DNA from 4 places in the Epibacterium sp. MM17-32 genome. Region 4 is predicted to be linked to each of the others. Evidence: riboswitches for the same ligand, from Rfam matches in the RefSeq annotation. Region 4 holds a riboswitch; each other region holds the start of a gene.
The links. A riboswitch is a leader RNA that binds a small molecule or an ion and turns the genes downstream of it on or off. The one in region 4 is predicted to bind cobalamin.
Positions count from the first base shown of each region.

Region 1 (4,650 bases), 420 kb from region 4:
AAACCCTATGTTCCCGACCAGGTCATTTCCGCGATCAGCCAGGCCATGTTCTTTGCCTCGACCGATACGCTGACCAGCTGATCCACGGCAGCGTCGCCTTGGCGATTTCGACGGCCCGGCACTGTCCGGGCCGTTTGTGTTTGCGCGGCGGTGTCGGTGCAGCAGCGGCGCGGCGGCCAAAACGGCGCATGCGCAAACTAAAGGGGCCCCACACCCGATTGGATGAAGGGCCCCCTGCGGAATACATGCGTGCCTACGAGGCAGACAAAGCACGCAGCATCCAAGCCGCTTTTTCGTGGAAGGCCGCGCGTTCGGTGGCCAGGTCGCCCGTCACCATGTCCTTGCGCTGTTCGGCCAGCTCGATCAGCGCGTGCAGGCGGTGGGCCAGACGCATATGGTCCTTTTCAAGATCCTTGCACATTTCCCCGGCGCTCGGCATCTGGCCGAGGTCGTCGACAATGCTGTCGGACAAGACGCCGGTGATCTTGCCGGAGGTCAGGTGGCCGATGGCGCGGATGCGCTCTGCCAGCTCATCTGCCGCGGCAAACATGTTTTGGTACTGCTCTTCGGTCAGATTGTGCAGCGAGAAGAACAGCGGTCCTTCGACGTTCCAGTGGTAGATGTGGGTTTTCAGCGTCAGGCGGTAGGTATCCGCCAGCACATCGCTCAGCCCCTCGGCGATGGCGGTGGTGTCCCGGACGCCGGTCTCGACAGGTGCGATTTGCGGTTTGACGTTCAATGCGGTGCTCATGTCATGTCCTTTCTGCGTGGTGTGTCGGTCGATCCGATGCGTGCCTTCGGGTCAGCGGCGAACTGCCCGAAAGATCAACGCGGCGACGAACATCACCAGGAAGATGAAAAAGAGGATCTGCGCGATCCCGGCCGAGGCGCTGGCGATACCGCCAAAGCCAAAGACGGCCGCGATCAGTGCGATCACCAGGAATGTCAGGGCCCAACCAAGCATGGGGTGCCTCCTTTGCCGTGTTACAGTGCCCACCCTGTGCGGGCCTCGCAGACACAACGGCGCGCGGCGCGAATTGTTCCCGGAGAAACGCATCGTGGCGCCGTGGCCCGGACCGGGGCCGCGTGCTGTCGGTCCTGTCGCCGGTTGCAAAACAGTTGACATATTCACTCTGTTTGGCCCATGTCTGGGCCAGATGGTTCTCCGTCGCCTCAGATGCGCGGGGATGAAAAGGGAATACGGTGAGGTGTAGCCAAAAGGCGCCAAACCCGTGACTGCCCCCGCAACTGTGAGCGGCGAATGACCCTGCCTGATACCACTGGATGTCCATCCGGGAAGGTGCAGGGGAATGACGAACCGCAAGTCAGGAGACCTGCCATCTGACCCGATGTGTAACCTGGGCGGGGTGTCCCGGTGAACGGTGGTAGCTGTCTGACCTCCCGACCCGGGAGCGACGCCAACCTGTGTTCTGCCTATCCCCCGCACGCAAGAGCGGAGCCGCGGATGGCGCTGTGTGATCGAGACATGTGCAGAGCCGGTGACGCGCCGCGTGCCGCGCGGGTCCGGAGGGGGCGGTGATGGCTGCGACCCTGGAGGCACGTGGCCTGACCTGGGCGCCGCGACGCCGTGGCCCCCTGATCCTGCATGAAACCAGTTTCCACCTGCCCGCCGGGCGCGTGCTTGGGGTGGTCGGCGCCAATGGCGCTGGCAAGTCCAGCCTGCTGCGGCTCCTCTATCGCTATCAGTCGCCGCGCAGCGGGCAGGTGTTCGTCGATGGGGCCGACCTGTGGGCCATGCCGCCGCGGCAGGCCGCGCGCAGTGTGGCGGCGGTGCTGCAAGAGCAACCGACCGATTTCGGCCTGACGGTGAAGGACATCGTGGCGCTGGGACGTCTGCCCCATCGCGACGGTCTGGCCACATCAGGTCAGCGGGATGCGGCGATCATTGACTCCGCGCTGCGCAGGCTTGATCTGACCGGTTTTTCCCACCGCACGCTTGCCACCCTGTCCGGGGGCGAACGGCAGAGGGTCATGGTGGCCCGCGCCCTGGCGCAGGAACCGCAGGTGCTGATCCTCGACGAGCCGACAAACCACATGGATGTGCGTCATCAACTCGAACTGCTGGCGCTGATCCGGAACCTCGATCTGACCATCGTGACCTCGCTGCACGATCTCAATCTCGCTGCCGAGGTCTGTGATGACATTCTGCTGATGGCAGAGGGCCGCGTCATGGGCTTTGGCACACCCGGCGTGGTGCTGTCCGAAACGCGCGTCTCCCAGGCCTTTGGCGTGCAGGCCCGCCGCGACCACCTGGCCCGTGCGGGCCGGGATCACCTGACCTTTCACTTGTCCAATATCTCGCAGGAACACACCTCATGAAAAATATCCTCTTTCCCGTCGCGCTGGCACTGGCAGGCACCTCCACCTGGGCTGAAACCACGGTTCAGAGCTGTGATCGCGACGTGACCTTTGACAGCGTCCCACAAGCCGCGATCTCCAATGACGTCAACCTGACCGAAATGATGCTGGCGCTGGGGCTGTCCGATCATATGGTCGGCTACACCGGCGTATCGGGCTGGAAAACCCTGGACGCGGAAATGCGCGATGGCGTCGCAGCGCTGCCGGAGCTCTCTGCCCGCTATCCCTCCAAGGAGGTGCTGGTCGGTGCCGATGCGGATTTCTTCTTTGCCGGATGGAACTATGGCATGAAAGTCGGTGGCGAGGTGACCCCCGAGACCCTCGCCCCCTTTGGCATCAAGGTTTACGAACTCACCGAAAGCTGCATCCACATCGGCGACAAGCCCAAGGTCAGCATGGATGACATGTACAATGACCTGCTGAACCTCGGCCGGATCTTTGATGTGGAGGACAAGGCCGAGACCCTGGTCGCCGGCTACCGCGCCGATCTCGCCGCCTTTACCGAGGAGCTGGAAGCGGATGGTGAACCCCCGCGGGTGTTTGTCTACGACAGCGGCGAGGATACGCCTTTCACGGCGGGGCGCTATGCCATGCCCACCGCCCTGATCGAGGCCGCCGGCGGCAAGAACATCATGGATGATTTCGAGAAAAGCTGGGCCACCGTAACTTGGGAAGAGGTGGTGGACCGCAACCCGGAGATCGTGGTGATCGTGAACTACGGCGACGTCACCGCCGCGCAGAAACGGGACTTCATGATGCAAAACCCGGCCTTTGCCGAGATGGATGCGGTCAAGAACGACAGGTTCGTCGTGCTGGAGTATGTCGAAGCCACCCCCGGACCGCGCAATATCAAGGCCGTGAAAAAACTCGCCGCCGGGTTCTGGGGCGAATAACCGATGCAGGACAGCGAAGCGCATATTGGCCCACTGCGGCGCACGCGCACTGCACCGATGCTGCTTGTTGGCGGTCTTGCTGCGCTTCTGGTGTCGCTGTCCTTTGCCATCAGCCTCGGGGCGGTGCCGGTGTCGACCGGCACTGTCTGGGGGGTGCTGATCGACAAGATCTGGCCCGGCCTTGTGGAGCCGGTTTGGTCCAAAGGGCGGGCCGCGATCGTCTGGGATATCCGCTTTCCGCGTGCGCTGCTTGCGATCATGGTCGGCGCCGGGCTGGCGCTGGTCGGGGCCAGCCTGCAATCGGTGACCCGCAATCCGCTGGCAGATCCGCATTTGCTGGGGATTTCCTCTGGCGGGGCCTTTGGCGCGATCCTGGCCTTGCTGCACACCGGGTTGTTCCTTGGCCTGTTGACGGTTCCCTTGCTGGCCTTTGCCGGCGCTCTGGCGACAACGGCGGTGGTGCTCGGCGTCACGCGCCTGACCCAATCGACAACGGCGGATCGGCTGGTGCTGGCGGGGGTGGCGGTGTCCTTCATCGTGATGGCCGGGGCCAATGTGCTCATCTTTCTGGGCGATCCGCGGGCCTCTCACACCGTCGTGTTCTGGATGCTCGGGGGGCTTGGCATCGCGCAGTGGTCGCATCTGATCTATCCGTTGCTGATCCTGCTGGGCTGCGGCACCTGGCTCTGGTGGCGGCGGGCGGATTTCAACGCGATGACGGTGGGCGATGAAACCGCCGCCACCCTGGGCATCGCCGTGGCGCGGTTCCGGCTGATGACCTTTGTCATCGGCGCGCTCATCACCGGGGTGATGGTGGCGTTTTCCGGCATCATCGGCTTTGTCGGCCTCATGGTGCCGCATATCGTGCGGCTGATCTGCGGCGGGGACTATCGGCTTGTGCTGCCGGCAAGCGCCCTGTTTGGCGGTGTCTTCCTGCTCTGGGCGGATATTCTGGCGCGCACGGTCCTGGCGCCCGAAGATATTCCGATCGGCGTCGTGACCGGGCTGATTGGCGGGCTGTTCTTCATCTGGCTGCTGGGACGGCGCAAGGGCTAGCAGCGTACACGCGCGCCCCGCCGGCCAGATCCGCGGGGCGTGTTGACCAGGCTCAGCGGCTGAAGGTGATCTTCAGTGCAAACGGGAACTGCGCCCCGGGCAGCCCGTTCGGGGCCTTGGGGAACCGTCGTGCACTTGCAATGGCGCGCAAGGCGGCCTGATCGAAGGCCGCGACGCCGGACGAGCGCACAACGCGATAGTTTAGCAGCTGCCCACCCCGGCTGACAGTCAGCCCGACCACAACAGCCCCATCACCGCGCGCGCCGGAAGGATAGCGTTTGCGCCGCTCGATGCGAGCGCGGATCTTGGCGCCCCAGACCTG
Region 1 is NZ_JAKRFC010000002.1:482,710-487,359, reverse strand. It holds gene MHM88_RS05325 (response regulator) at 1-81, shown strand, start outside; gene MHM88_RS05320 (Dps family protein) at 254-751, opposite strand; gene MHM88_RS05315 (DUF1328 domain-containing protein) at 803-964, opposite strand; cobalamin riboswitch at 1,142-1,357, shown strand; gene MHM88_RS05310 (ABC transporter ATP-binding protein) at 1,537-2,340, shown strand; gene MHM88_RS05305 (ABC transporter substrate-binding protein) at 2,337-3,272, shown strand; gene MHM88_RS05300 (iron ABC transporter permease) at 3,330-4,328, shown strand; gene MHM88_RS05295 (energy transducer TonB) at 4,381-4,650, opposite strand, start outside.
Region 1: it holds a riboswitch for cobalamin, as region 4 does, so the genes downstream of both, MHM88_RS05310 (ABC transporter ATP-binding protein) here and nrdH (glutaredoxin-like protein NrdH) in region 4, are expected to answer to the same signal.

Region 2 (4,650 bases), on a different contig from region 4:
AGGACGAAGGCACGGGCATAGGCCACGAGCTGCAACAGCAGTCTGGCGCTCAAGACGGCGAGGGCGACAGGCACCACCAGTTTCGAAGGCCAGATCGGCAGACCGATGTCGATCGAACTGTCGCGCGAACACAGCGGGCGGGCACAGTCAAATGATCTATCAAAATGCGCCCAGGATCCCCAGACAAGCGCAAACACCAGCACAAGCATGCACAGCACGGTGACAAATTCGAACAACCAAAGTGCCCGTCCATGCAACCGTCCCACCAGAATATCCATGCGGATATGCGCACCCTCCCGCTGTACGTATGACACGCCCAGAATGGCGATCAGCGGCATCAGGGCCTCAATATAGTCAACGTAGCCGGGCAGGGGGCCGTCCATCAGACCAAGCCGGTCGAAAACAGGTGCCAGAAATGTCCGGTCCAATTGGCGACCGGCCACGGAATACGCGGCAAGGAACATCAGCGAAAAAGCGGCCAGTCCGGACAGGAGGGCTGTTGCTCTTTCGATCGGCAGCAACGCCCTGTCCAGCCGCGAGATTACACTGGAATCACTGAGCACGGTTGATGAACCTGCCATTCCTGCCCCCGGTTGTTGTCTTTATCGGTGAATAGAATAGGTACGGGCCCGGCTCTGAAGATCCGGGCCCGAGGTGATCGCCGTGCGATCAGCTGCCGTTGCGATGGTCGCTCAGGGTTTTCTGAACAAGATCATACAGTTCCTGCCCGGGCAGCCCTTGCGCCTCCATGTCCTTGATCCAGGCTTCGCGGATCGGATCCGCTGCGGTGGCGCGGAACTCTGCCAGGACCTCATCGGAAATCTCGACTTTCTCGACCCCTTTTTCCTCCAGAACGGCGTCCCATTTCTTCAGGAGTTCGCCATAGTTGGCCAGATAGTGATCCAGCGCTTCCGGGATCGAGCTGTCGAGGGCTTCGCGCTCGGAGTCGGACAGGCTCTCATAGGCGTCGATGTTCACCACAACAGGGCAATTCACGGTGCCAGGGTTCAGGTTTGCCGTCCACCAGTCGGCGCGATTGATGGTGCCGAAGGACAGATGCGCATGCTGGGCGAATGCGACCGTGTCGACGACGCCAGACTCCATGGCCTGATAGGCTTCGGTTGCGGTGACCGAGGTCGGCACCGCGCCAACAGCTTTGAAGGCTTCGCCGATCCCACCCGTGGCACGCACGCGCATGCCTTCGAATTCGGCCAGCTCGTCGCGCGCTTCGCCGGTGCCGACGATATTGTACTGTGGCATCGGAGACGTCATCAGCAGCTTCGCATTCCACTGCGCCATCTCGTCAGTGGCTGCCGGGTGGCCATAGACGGCCGCGGAAACGGCAACTTCTTCCTCCAGGTTGGAAACACCGAGGAAGGGCAGCTCCAGAACGGTAATGACGCGGTTCTTGTCGCGGTGATATCCCGCGCAGAATTGCGCCATCTCGAACGCACCAATGGAAATACCATCGAGGTTTTCACGGTTCTTGGACAGGCCGCCGTAGCTGATGTTCATGGTGAACGCGCCATCGGTCTTTTCCGAAACCAGCTCCGCCAGTTTTTCGACGTGTTCCGTGAAGGCGCGGCGTTTGCCCCAAACGGACACGTTCCACTCGGTCGCCATGGCTTCGGCGGCAAAGGCACAGGTCAGGGTTGCGAGGGCGGTAAGCCCCAAGACATTTTTCATAATTTCCTCCCCAATTACGCATCTGAAGTGCGCGGTATGGGCGCAGGATCACCATTATGCCCCGGTTTGCCAACCCAAAAGTTGGATCCGATCATCGGTGGACGCGGCAGACGCTGCGTAGCAAGGCGTTCCACAGTGGATTGAGAAGAACCTCGTTGCGGATTGGACTTAGCCTGGACCAGCCGGCGGCCGTCGGGGCAAGACCCTCTCGACGGGGCCGCTACAGCGCACCGGGAATCTGCGCCTTGTCTCGAACCAAATAAACAATGTCGCAAATCGCAGATCGGGATTTGCGAATCTCGGTACAACTCGGTCCCAGAGGTGCCGCCCGGCGTGTCCGGGTGGAGAATTGGGAAGCCGGTGTAAATCCGGCGCTGCCCCCGCAACGGTCATGGAGACAGCGGGTGCGACATCGGCCACTGGGGGGAGGAACCCGGGAAGGCGTCGCACTTGGACCATCTGGTCTTCTCCTGAGCCCGGAAACCAGCCTCGAAAGATATCGTCAACCGCGGGTGGCGGTTTGGGCATCTTGAAGGGCGCGGCTTCCTCCGTTGCGACCTGACGGATTCCCATTGCCATCTGCACAAAAACCAACCGCGTGACGCTCCGTCTCAGGATCGCGAGCAGGCGGCAGGAGAGTCAGGGAATGAACAGCAATCTCAATGCGCTGATCGCCAATCATACGCCGGGTCATGCGCTCGCGCAGGCGTTCTATACCGACGCCGAGGTGTTCGAGACTGATCTACAAGAGATCTTCTACAAGGAGTGGCTCTTTGCCATTCCCGCCTGCGAACTGGAAAAGGCCGGCAGCTATGTGACCCATCAGATTGGGGCCTTCAACGTCATCATCGTGCGCGGCAGCGATGATGTGATCCGGGCGTTCCACAATTCCTGCCGCCATCGCGGGTCTGTCATCTGCAAGGCGAAGAAGGGCAACAATCCGAAACTTGTTTGCCCCTACCATCAGTGGACCTACGAGCTGGACGGGCGTCTGCTTTGGGCTCGGGATATGGGACCGGATTTCGACCCTGCACAACACGGGCTCAAGACAGTCCACTGCCGCGAACTGTCGGGGCTGGTCTATATCTGTCTTGCGAAGGACGCCCCGAGCTTTGACGCGTTTGCCGACACGGTTCGCCCCTATTTGGACGTGCACGACCTGTCGAACGCCAAAGTGGCCTACGAGAGTTCGATCGTTGAGAAGGGCAACTGGAAACTGGTCTGGGAGAACAACCGCGAGTGTTATCACTGCGGCGGCAACCACCCCTCCCTGTGCCGGACCTTCCCCGATGATCCGTCGATCACCGGTATCGAGGGCGGCGAAACCCCCGCCAATCTGCAAGCGCATTTCGACCGTTGCGAAGGGGCCGGTATGCCGTCACGCTTCTTCCTGAACGACGACGGGCAGTTTCGGATTGCCCGCATGCCGCTCAAGGAAGGCGCTGAAAGCTATACCCTGGACGGCAAGACGGCGGTGCGGCGCTGGCTGGGGCGGGCGGCGTTTGCCGATGCCGGCTCCTTGTTGAAATTCCACTATCCGACCACCTGGAACCACTTCCTGTCGGACCACTCCATTGTGTTCCGCGTCACCCCGATCAGCCCGACGGAAACCGAAGTGACCACCAAATGGTTGGTGAACAAGGACGCGGTCGAGGGCGTGGACTACGATCTCAATCGCCTGACCGAAGTCTGGATCGCCACCAATGACGAGGACCGCGAGGTCGTCGAGTACAACCAGATGGGTATCAACTCTCCCGCCTATCAGCCCGGGCCGTATTCCGCGGTGCAGGAAAGCGGCGTGCTGCAATTCGTGGAGTGGTACCTCAATACCCTTAAGCGCAACCGCGATCCCCAAGCCATCGCGGCGGAGTAAGACCAAATGCCCAAAATGAGTGAACGCGCGATCTGGAATGATACGGAGATGCTGGAATGTGTCTCCATCATACCGGAGATGGACAATACTGCGTCCTTCACCTTCAAGGCGCCGTCCGGTGCCTTGTTCGACTTTGACCCCGGCCAGTTCATGACGCTTGAGATTCCGGTTCCCGGTGGCCCCGTGCACCGCACCTACACGATCTCCTCGTCGCCATCGCGCCCGCGCACGATCACCATCACCGCGAAGGCGCAGCCGGACAGCATCGGAACGCGCTGGATGCTCGACAATCTGAAGCCGGGGGTGCGGATCAGAGGCATCGGCCCGGCGGGGTTGTTTACGAACGCCGGCAGCCAGTCAAAGAAGTTCCTTTTCATTTCCGCCGGATCGGGCATCACGCCGATGATGTCGATGACCACCAGCATGTGGGACGACGGGGATGATCTGGACATCGTGTTTGTGAACTGTGCCAAGCGGCCGTCGGAGATCATTTTCCGGCAACGCCTGGAGCAGATGGCCAGCCGTTCCGAAGGGCTCGACCTGAAGTTCGTGGTGGAAGAGCCTGATCTCTACCGCCCCTGGACAGGCTACCAGGGCGTGTTCAATCAGTTGATGCTGGGCCTGATGGCGCCGGACTATCTGGAGCGCGAGGTCTACTGCTGTGGTCCGGAACCATTCATGCAGGCGGTCCGGGACGCGTTGGCCGGTCTCGGCTTTGACATGGACAACTATCATCAGGAGAGCTTTCACGCGCCGGTCGCGAATGAAGCTGATCAGCCGGATCTCGATGATGTTGTGCTTGATGATGACGCCAAGGCCGAAATCACCTTTGCAACTTCCGGTGTCACTGCCAAGGTGGCCGAGACGGATACGGTTCTGGCAGCCGCGCGTGCAAATGGCCTCAATATCCCATCGGGCTGCACCTTTGGGGTCTGCGGCACGTGCAAGGTGAAGAAAACCTCCGGCGATGTGCATATGGTGCACAACGGCGGGATTTCGGATGATGACATAGAGGCAGGCTACATTCTCGCCTGTTGCTCGAACCCGATCGGCAAGGTGTCGGTCGAAGTCTGAGCCGCCTTTCACCTGTC
Region 2 is NZ_JAKRFC010000010.1:59,748-64,397, reverse strand. It holds gene MHM88_RS16095 (TRAP transporter small permease subunit) at 1-581, opposite strand, end outside; gene MHM88_RS16090 (C4-dicarboxylate TRAP transporter substrate-binding protein) at 670-1,686, opposite strand; cobalamin riboswitch at 1,989-2,193, shown strand; gene MHM88_RS16085 (aromatic ring-hydroxylating dioxygenase subunit alpha) at 2,333-3,559, shown strand; gene MHM88_RS16080 (hybrid-cluster NAD(P)-dependent oxidoreductase) at 3,566-4,633, shown strand.
Region 2: it holds a riboswitch for cobalamin, as region 4 does, so the genes downstream of both, MHM88_RS16085 (aromatic ring-hydroxylating dioxygenase subunit alpha) here and nrdH (glutaredoxin-like protein NrdH) in region 4, are expected to answer to the same signal.

Region 3 (4,650 bases), on a different contig from region 4:
ACGCCGAGGCCCGTGGAGCCGAGATCATGACCCGCACCGAGGTCGTGAATGCCACCCGCCACGCGGATCACTGGGAAATCCACCTGAAGGATCTCGCAACCGGCGCAGAAACCACCCGCCGCGCAAAAATGCTGGTGAACGCAGGTGGGCCATGGGTGGCCGATGTGCTGCGCCAGAAGCTCGGCCAAAACAGCCGCGAAAACGTGCGCCTCGTGCGCGGCAGCCATATCGTGGTGCCTAAACTCTACGACCACGGGCGCTGCTACTTCTTCCAAGGGCAGGACGGGCGCATCATCTTTGCCATTCCCTATGAGGAGGATTTCACCCTCATCGGCACCACCGACGCCGATCACCCCGATCCCGAGACCAAACCCATCTGCACCGAGGAAGAGCAGGACTATCTGGTCAAATTCGCGTCGAACTATTTTGACACACCCGTGACCCGCGACCAGATCGTCTGGACCTATTCCGGCGTGCGGCCGCTCTATGATGACGGCGCAAGCTCCGCCTCCGCCGCGACACGCGAATATGTGCTGACGCTCGACAAGACACAGGCCCCGCTGCTCAATGTCTTTGGCGGCAAGATCACCACCTACCGCAAACTGGCCGAGGCGGCGCTGGATAAAATCAACGAGGTCTTCCCCAGCCTGCCTTCGGAGTGGACCGCAGGTGTGCCCCTGCCCGGCGGCGACTTCCCGGTCGAAGATGTCACCCGCTTGCGCGAAAAACTGGCGCGCGCGTATCCCTTCCTGTCGGCCTACGCCACCCGCCGCCTGATCCGCGCCTATGGAACCGAGGCCTGGGCTGTTCTGGGCGACGCCAAGGCGCAGAGCGATCTGGGCGAGAGCTTCGGCGCGACCATCACGGCCCGCGAACTCGACTGGGCAATTGCCCGCGAATGGGTGCGCACGGGCGAGGATTTCCTGTGGCGACGCACAAAACTCGGCCTGCGTCTGGACCCTGATGCGCGCACTGCGGTCGACACATACATCAAATCCCGCGTCATCGACTAACAAGACAGAACGACAAAAGAGAGGGGCACAGCGCCCCTCCCTCTTCTAACTCAAAATATCCCGGAGCGCGAGGCAGCGCCTCGCATACCCGCTCACGACACACGCTGAGGTTTCAGAACTCCACGCCCTTCTGAGCCTTGATACCAGCCCGGAACGGGTGCTTCACCTGCGCCATCTCGGTCACCAGATCGGCGATCTCGATCAGCTCTTCTTTGGCGCTGCGCCCGGTCAGCACCACATGGGTCATCGGCGGTTTATGCTCGACGAGGAACTCCAGAACCTCCTGCAAATCCAGATACTCATAGCGCAGCGCGATGTTGATCTCATCGAGCAGCACCATGGTGTTCTTCTCATCAAGGATCATCTCCTTGGCCTTTTCCCAGCCCGCGCGGGCTGCTGCAATATCGCGGGCCTTATCCTGCGTTTCCCAGGTAAACCCCTCGCCCATCGCGTAGAACTGGCACAGATCCGAGAAATTCTCCTCGATCAAAGTGCGCTCGCCGGTCTGCCACGCGCCCTTGATGAACTGCACCACCGCCGAGGGCATGCCATGGGCGATGCAGCGCATGATCATACCGAATCCCGAGGACGACTTGCCCTTGCCGGGGCCGGTGTGAACGATGATCAGACCCTTTTCGCCATCCTTGGTTTTCATCATCCGATCACGGGCGGCCTTTTTCTTTGCCATCTTAGAGGCATGGCGTGCCGCTTCTTCGTCCGAGATGTCGGTTTCGCTACTTGCGCTGGTCTGATCGCTCACGGGGTCGCTCCTGCTGTTTGGCCCCATGTCTTGACAAAGAGTGCCCCCATGGCGCAAGGGATTTTCGTTGGTTCCCGAAGGTGACACCCTTCGGGCGAAGAGGGAATGTGACAAGGCACGCCGCAGCGCGCCCCAAGCACAGCCGCCCCCGCGACCGTGACCGGAGAGGTCTCCCGACGCCACTGGCGCCCCCCAAGGGGTGGCACCGGGAAGGCGGGACGACCGTCAGCGCCCGACCCGGGTCTGGCATCCGCAAGCCGGGAGACCTGCCAGCGCGTGTGAAACCGGCGGACGGGGTGTGCCGCGACCGGTTGAGGGCCTGCCACACGTGGCATGCGCCCCCATCTGGCCTGCCCCGCCTCGCCGCTGAGGAGGAGAAAAGGCCGCATGGGAGAGACCCCCAGCCAGAGCCCGGAGCCGGTTGTCCTGACCGTCTGCACCACCTGTCGCCAGACCGGCAGCGATCCCGAAGCCATGCGTCCCGGCCGCATCCTTGCCGACCGTCTTGCGGGCAGCGCGCTGCCCGACGGCGTCACCGTGCGCGGGGTCGAGTGCCTCTCGGCCTGCTCGCGGTCCTGCACGCTACATCTCTCCGGTGGCCCTGCGCGCTGGAGCTATATCTACGGCGATCTCGACCCGGATGCCCATCTTGAGGACATCCTCGCCGGTGCGGCCGCCTATGCGGCGACCGAGGATGGGTTTGTGCCATGGCGCGAGCGCCCGGTGGTGTTTCGCAAACAATCCATCGCCCGCATTCCGCCCGTCTCCATGCCAAGCGTCGCGCTGACCCCGACGCCCGCACCGGAGCGTGGCGACTCTTCCAATGACACCCCAGACACGCCTGCCACCGAGCTTGCGCAGGATTGACCCGAAAGGCCCATTTCACATGACCACATTGAACAAGATCCCCGTCACCGTCATCACCGGCTTTCTGGGGGCTGGCAAAACCACTCTGATCCGTCACCTGATGCAAAACCCGCAGGGCAAGCGCCTCGCCGTGGTGGTGAATGAGTTTGGCACCGCCGGTGTGGATGGCGACATCCTGAAATCCTGCGCCGACGAGAGCTGCCCGGCGGAAAACATCATGGAACTCGCCAATGGCTGCATCTGCTGCACCGTGGCCGATGATTTTATCCCCACCATCGAGAGCCTGATGGCGCTGCCCGAGCCGCCCGAGCATATCGTCATTGAAACTTCTGGTCTGGCACTGCCAAAGCCGCTGCTCAAAGCCTTCGACTGGCCCGCGATCCGCTCGCGCATCACCGTCGACGGGGTGATCGCCCTGGCCGATGCCGAGGCCGTCGCCAAGGGCCAGTTCGCGCCGGATCTGGACGCCGTGCAGGCCCAGCGCGAGGCGGACGACAGCCTTGATCACGAAACACCGCTGTCCGAGGTCTTTGAGGATCAGATTTCCTGCGCGGACATCGTGCTGTTGTCCAAAGCCGATCTGGCCGGTGAGGCCGGCGTCGAGAAAGCCCGCGCCGTGATCGAGGCCGAGGCCCCGCGCAAGCTGCCCATCCTGCCAATGACCGAGGGCGTGATCGACCCCCGCGTGATCCTCGGTCTGGGGGCCGCCGCCGAAGACGACCTTGATGCCCGCCCCAGCCATCATGACGGCCATCACGATCACGAACATGACGATTTTGAGTCCATCGTGGTCGAAATGGGCGAAGTCTCCGATCCCGAAGACCTGCAAAAACGGATCATCGAGATGGCCCGCGCCCGCAACATCCTGCGGGTGAAGGGCTATGTGGCCGTGGAAGGAAAACCGATGCGAATGCTGGTACAAGCGGTGGGCGAACGCCTGCGCGCGCAATACGACCAACCCTGGGGCGCACAGGAGCGCAAGACCCAGCTGGTTGTGATCGCCGAGCATGATAACATCGACACAGCAGGCATCCACGCCGACCTCGGGGCCTGAGTTTCTATGCGGGCGAAGTGGAAACACATCGTTTTCGTCCGGCCGAGAGGCCGGACAGCCCCCGACCGCCCCCCCGGGCGGGGGCTTCTCCCCCCCCCGCGGTCCGGGGCTATCCTCGGCGTGTCCAAACGGAGCTAACCTCATGCACGTCGTCTTCCGCGAAAGCCACGGGCTCGGAGAAACAGACACCCCCTATGACGTCGGGCAGACCCCCGGCGATCTGGTGGTGCTGTCCTTTTCCGACAGCGACCTTGGCGCATTCGCGGCGGGCTGGCACCGCGCGGACGGCAAACTCCCCTCCACGCGACTTGCCAATCTGGTGGCGCTCAAACACCCGCTTTCGGTCGATGTCTACGCCGAGCAGACGCTGGAGGGCGCAAAGGGCGTCTTGGTCCGGCTGATCGGTGGTGAAAGTTATTGGTCCTACGGTCTGGCCACGCTTCAGGATCTGGCCCGGCGCAAGGGCATCGCGCTGGCAATCCTGCCCGCCGACGGTCAGGAAGATCCGCGCCTTGATGAGCTGTCCACCCTGCCGGTTTCCACCCTGCGCCGCCTTCAGGCGCTGTGCGATGCGGGCGGTGCTGTTGCCGCGCAAGCGGCACTGGCGCAGCTGGCGCTGGCTTCTGGCCTTTATGCCAGCCCGGTGATCGGCAAGAAAACCGTGCCTGATTTCGGCTTCTACGACCCCGACCGGGGCGCGCTGGATGCCTTGCCCGAAATCAACAAACCCTTGGTGCTGGTCAGTTTCTATCGCTCTTATCTGACCTCTGCCGACACCGCCCCTGTGGATGCGATGATCCGTAGCCTGCGCGCGCGCGGGTATGCTGCCTATGGGGTCTTCGCGCCGAGCCTCAAGGTCCCCGAGGCGGTCGACTGGCTGCGCGCAGAACTGCCCGCCCTGAACCCCGCCGCGCTCATCAACGCCACCGCCTTTTCCGCGCAGGGGCGCGATGGCA
Region 3 is NZ_JAKRFC010000004.1:166,587-171,236, forward strand. It holds gene glpD (glycerol-3-phosphate dehydrogenase) at 1-1,013, shown strand, start outside; gene cobO (cob(I)yrinic acid a,c-diamide adenosyltransferase) at 1,126-1,800, opposite strand; cobalamin riboswitch at 1,825-2,062, shown strand; gene MHM88_RS08735 (DUF1636 domain-containing protein) at 2,161-2,640, shown strand; gene cobW (cobalamin biosynthesis protein CobW) at 2,660-3,694, shown strand; gene cobN (cobaltochelatase subunit CobN) at 3,837-4,650, shown strand, end outside.
Region 3: it holds a riboswitch for cobalamin, as region 4 does, so the genes downstream of both, MHM88_RS08735 (DUF1636 domain-containing protein) here and nrdH (glutaredoxin-like protein NrdH) in region 4, are expected to answer to the same signal.

Region 4 (4,650 bases):
CGAAGAGGTGGCATAGTTGATATAGCTGATCGAGCCAGTGGGCGGCACCGCCTGCAGATTGCGGTTATAAAGCCCGTGCTTCATCACCTTGTCGCGCAGCGCTTCCCAGTCCTTGCGGGTCGGGATCTCAATGCCTGCGGCCTCAAACAGCTCTTTGACCCGGTCGGTTTCCGGCAGCCAGTCCTGACCGACATATTTCTCAAAGAAGCTGCCATCGGCATAGGCGGAGTCTTCAAAGCCTTTGAACTTTGCCTTCTTCTCTTTTGCCAATGCGTTAGAGGCGCTGAGCGCATGATACAGCACGGTGCAGAAGTAGATATTGGTGAAATCCACCCCTTCTGCGCTGCCGTAATGGATGCGCTCGCGGGCGAGGTAACCATGCAGGTTCATCTGACCGAGACCAATAGCGTGGCCTTCTTCGTTGCCCTTGCGGATGGAGGGTACAGAATCGATGCTCGACATTTCCGACACGGCATTGAGCGCGCGGATCGCGGTGCCCACGGTGCTGGCCAGATCGCCACCGTCCATCGCACGCGCGATGTTCATGGAGCCGAGGTTGCAGGAAATATCCGTGCCCATCTGCGCATAAGACAAATCGTCGTTGAACGCGGAGGCCTCGTTCACCTGCAGGATTTCGGAGCAGAGGTTTGACATGGCAATGCGGCCCGCGATGGGGTTTGCGGCATTCACCGTGTCTTCAAACATGATGTAGGGATAGCCGGATTCAAATTGAATTTCGGCAATGGTCTGGAAGAACGCGCGGGCGTTGATCTTCTTTTTGCGGATCTGCGGGTTGTCCACCATCTCGTGATATTTCTCGGTGACCGAGATTTCCGAGAAGGCCTGACCGTAGACTTTTTCCACGTCATGCGGCGAGAACAGATACATGTCCTCGTTTTTCTTGGCGAGTTGGAAGGTGATATCCGGGATCACCACGCCCAGCGACAGCGTCTTGATGCGGATCTTCTCATCCGCATTTTCGCGCTTGGTATCCAAGAAACGCAGAATGTCCGGGTGATGCGCGTTCAGATAGACCGCGCCGGCGCCCTGACGCGCGCCCAGCTGGTTGGCATAAGAAAAACTGTCCTCAAGAAGCTTCATCACCGGGATGACGCCCGAAGACTGGTTTTCGATGCCTTTGATCGGGGCACCATGCTCGCGAATGTTGGTCAGCATCAAGGCCACGCCACCGCCGCGTTTCGACAGCTGCAGGGCAGAGTTGATGCCGCGCCCGATCGACTCCATGTTGTCCTCAAGACGCAACAGGAAGCAGGACACAAACTCGCCACGCGCCTTTTTGCCCGCATTGAGGAAGGTGGGTGTTGCGGGCTGGAAGCGGCCGTCGATGATCTCCGACATCAGCTTCATCGCGAGTTTTTCATCCCCGCGCGCCAGCGTCAGCGCATTCATCACTACGCGGTCCTCGTAGCGCTCCAGATAGCGCTGCCCATCGCGGGTTTTCAGCGTGTAGGACGTGTAATATTTGAACGCGCCGAGGAAGGACGGGAAGCGGAATTTCTTGCCATAGGCCGCATCCCAGATCTTGCGCTGGAAATTGAGCGAGTATTGATCCAGCACTTCGGGTTCGTAGTAACCTTCCTCAACCAGGTAGCGCAGCTTCTCGTCCAGCGAGTGGAAGAAGACGGTGTTCTGGTTCACATGCTGAAGAAAATACTGCCGGGCCGCCATGCGGTCAGCCTCGAACTGGATGTTGCCCTCGTCATCATAGAGGTTCAACATCGCATTCAGCGCGTGATAGTCGAGGTCGGCGGTTACGCTTGCGTCAAGCATGTCTGCTGCTCCTGTGCCGCCCAGAACCGGGCGAGGCCCGCGCGGATGCGGGCGATGTCTGTTTCGGTTCCCGCCAACTCAAAGCGGTAGAGGACGGGGACATTACATTTTTTGGCAATCACATCCCCGGCGAGGGCGAAGGTGGTGCCAAAGTTGCGGTTGCCCCCGGCAATCACGCCCCGCAGAAGGGCACGATTGCGCGCGTTGTTCAGAAATTTGATGACCGGTTTCGGCACCGCGCCACGCCCTTCGCCATCGGCAAAGGTGGGCGTGACCAAAACATAGGGCGCATCTACGTCCGGGAAAGGCTCTGTCTGCGGCAGCCGCAGAGCCTCCAGTCCCAGTTGCTCCATCAAACGGGCCGTATTGCCCGAACGGGAGGAGTAGTAGACAAGCCCGGTCACTCTGGTGCCTTAGGCCAACTGGCCGATCAGGTCGGGACGGAATCCTGCCCAGTGATCGTCGCCTGCGACAACGACAGGAGCCTGACGATACCCCAACCCCTGGACCATCTCCATGGCGGCGGCATCCTCGGTCAGGTCGACGAGATCAAAAGAGATCCCCTTGGCCTCCAGCGCGCGGGTGGTGGCGGTGCATTGCACGCAGGCCGGTTTAGAATAGACAGTGATGCTCATCTGCAAGGTCCCCTCAGGTGGTATCTGCTCGTATGTCTGGTCAGGCGAAAACGGACACGAGAACCCGGCGCTGACCAAAGCACCGAACCACGCGTCCGGGCCCTCCGCCTCGGTCGTCGTTCAGTTGCTTTGGCAGGTCTCCTGACTTTGCGGCTCAGACGCCCGGTCCCCCTTCCCAATGCCGGTCATGCATCAGTGGTCCAGGATAGGCTTGCCGCTTACAGTTGCGGGGGCAGCGCCGGATTTCCACCGACTTCCCTCTTCACCCGCGAGTCACCCCGCAGGCACCAAAGCACCCGCATATTGCGTCTTTTGTTAGGGAACTGTCAATATATGGTTATTCACACAGGGGGGCATTTCCTGTGGATGAATCACGTGTCGCGCGCAGTCTCCGAGGGGGTCACGGCAGCAGGCTGGTCGGATCGTCAACGGCAACCAAACGTTTTGCGGTTCCGAACCCCAGTTCGACCAATTGCTCGGACGGGCAGGTGCTGGCAGCGCCACCGGCCTGGCGAAACCCCTTGAGGCGTCCGATGTCGATCGATTTCATGGCCTCCACCGCGAGACCGTAGTGATGACCGTCCTTTTCCAGGATCATTATGCCAGACTCCGATCCGAACTGGCCATCGCCGTGCCCGCGGCGGCGCGCGCAGTCATAGACCGGCATCAGGCGGCTTTGATAGGAAAGGTTGGCGAGGTGGCCGTCGTAATCTGCCCCTGAGATGCTGTTCGGCAGACGCATGATCTCGCTTACGGCTTCGATCGGGACGGCAAAGTCCCCACCTGCGGACACCGTCAGATAGCGCCCCGACGCAGAGCGCAACGCGGCGAGACGGTTTTCATCATACGCCGGTTCCGTGCCGACAGGGTGGTCCGAGGGTTTGCCCTGGGCATCTTTGACCGCGATCTGGGGCGTGGTCTTGAGGCGATGTGATGTTTCGGCCAGTTGCAACAGGTCCGGGTCCTGTCGGCAAGCGGCCACGTCGATCACCAGACACTGCTCATCCTGTTCGTCAATATGGACACCGCTGAACAGCTCCCGGCGTGAGGTGACGCTGGGCGGAAAATCATAGACCGCGCCTGCCTCAATGTTCATGACACTGACAACCTGGTCGACATGAAAGGCCAGCGCATGATCGTCGGGAAATTCAATAATGATGCCTGCCGCCGCCTCCGGCCTCTCTCCCGTACTGGCGAACCCGAGGTTTTCCAGCGTGTCCAGCATCGGCATTTCCATACCGTGGCGCTGGATCAGACCCAGGCAGGAACTGCCGTTTATCGGCCAGGGGCTGAGCGGACTGGTGGGAACCGTGGAGGCGATATCCGACATGGCGATCAGGAAATTCCGCCCGCCCACGCGGAAGCGGATATAGGGCAGGCGCTTGATGCGGGCCCGCTGGCGCGCGGTTTCGGAGATCTCGTCCGACGGTGCTTGTGGCACATTCAGCAACTCGGGAACCGACAGCATCGAGAAATGCCCGTTGGTTTCGCAGATATAACCGCCGCTGATCAGAACGTCTTCATTGTCGGGGAGGTTCTGATGCCAGGTGTCCCCCAGTTGCAGCAGGCAGCGCACCGAATCCACAAGCAGTCCGGCGACTCGTCCTTCGGCGCGGATGACGACGATGACACCGCCGGCCGGAGTGGCCCCCTGTGCCGTGTCTTCCGGCGTGGTGCCTGTGTGCAGGCTGGCTTCGGCGCCCAGCCTTTGGTGCAGGCTTTGCACCGGGATCGCCTTGCCACGCAACAGGACCGCCCCGAGGAGATCCTGGTGTTGGCCGGGGAGGCGCTGAAACCGCTCCGGCGCAGGAATGACCTCGCGCACTTGGTGGATCGGGATTGCGAACAGCATGCCTCCGATCTCGACCACGCCGACCAGCTGGTCCGCGGGGTCGGCGCAGGTGTCCGGTTCAGCTGCGCGGTCTGACATCGGTTCAGGCCGCCCGGTTGTCGCCGGACAATTGGCTGATCAGATCGACGACCTGTTTCGACGCCGCAAGCTGGTTTTCCGCCGCCGAGGAAATCTGATCGACCGACTGGCCTGTCAGGGCGACACTTTCAACGATCCGAGAAAAGGCATCCCGCGCCGCGACCGAGCGGGTGGTCCCCTGATCGACACGGACTTCGGACTCGGTGATCAGGCGCGAGATCTTATGGGCGGCTTCGGAACTGCGCTCGGCCAGTTTTCGGACTTCCTCGGCGACGACGGAGAAGCCGACCCCGT
Region 4 is NZ_JAKRFC010000002.1:58,068-62,717, reverse strand. It holds gene nrdE (class 1b ribonucleoside-diphosphate reductase subunit alpha) at 1-1,791, opposite strand, end outside; gene nrdI (class Ib ribonucleoside-diphosphate reductase assembly flavoprotein NrdI) at 1,773-2,195, opposite strand; gene nrdH (glutaredoxin-like protein NrdH) at 2,205-2,426, opposite strand; cobalamin riboswitch at 2,540-2,733, opposite strand; gene MHM88_RS03195 (chemotaxis protein CheW) at 2,827-4,356, opposite strand; gene MHM88_RS03190 (PAS domain-containing methyl-accepting chemotaxis protein) at 4,361-4,650, opposite strand, start outside.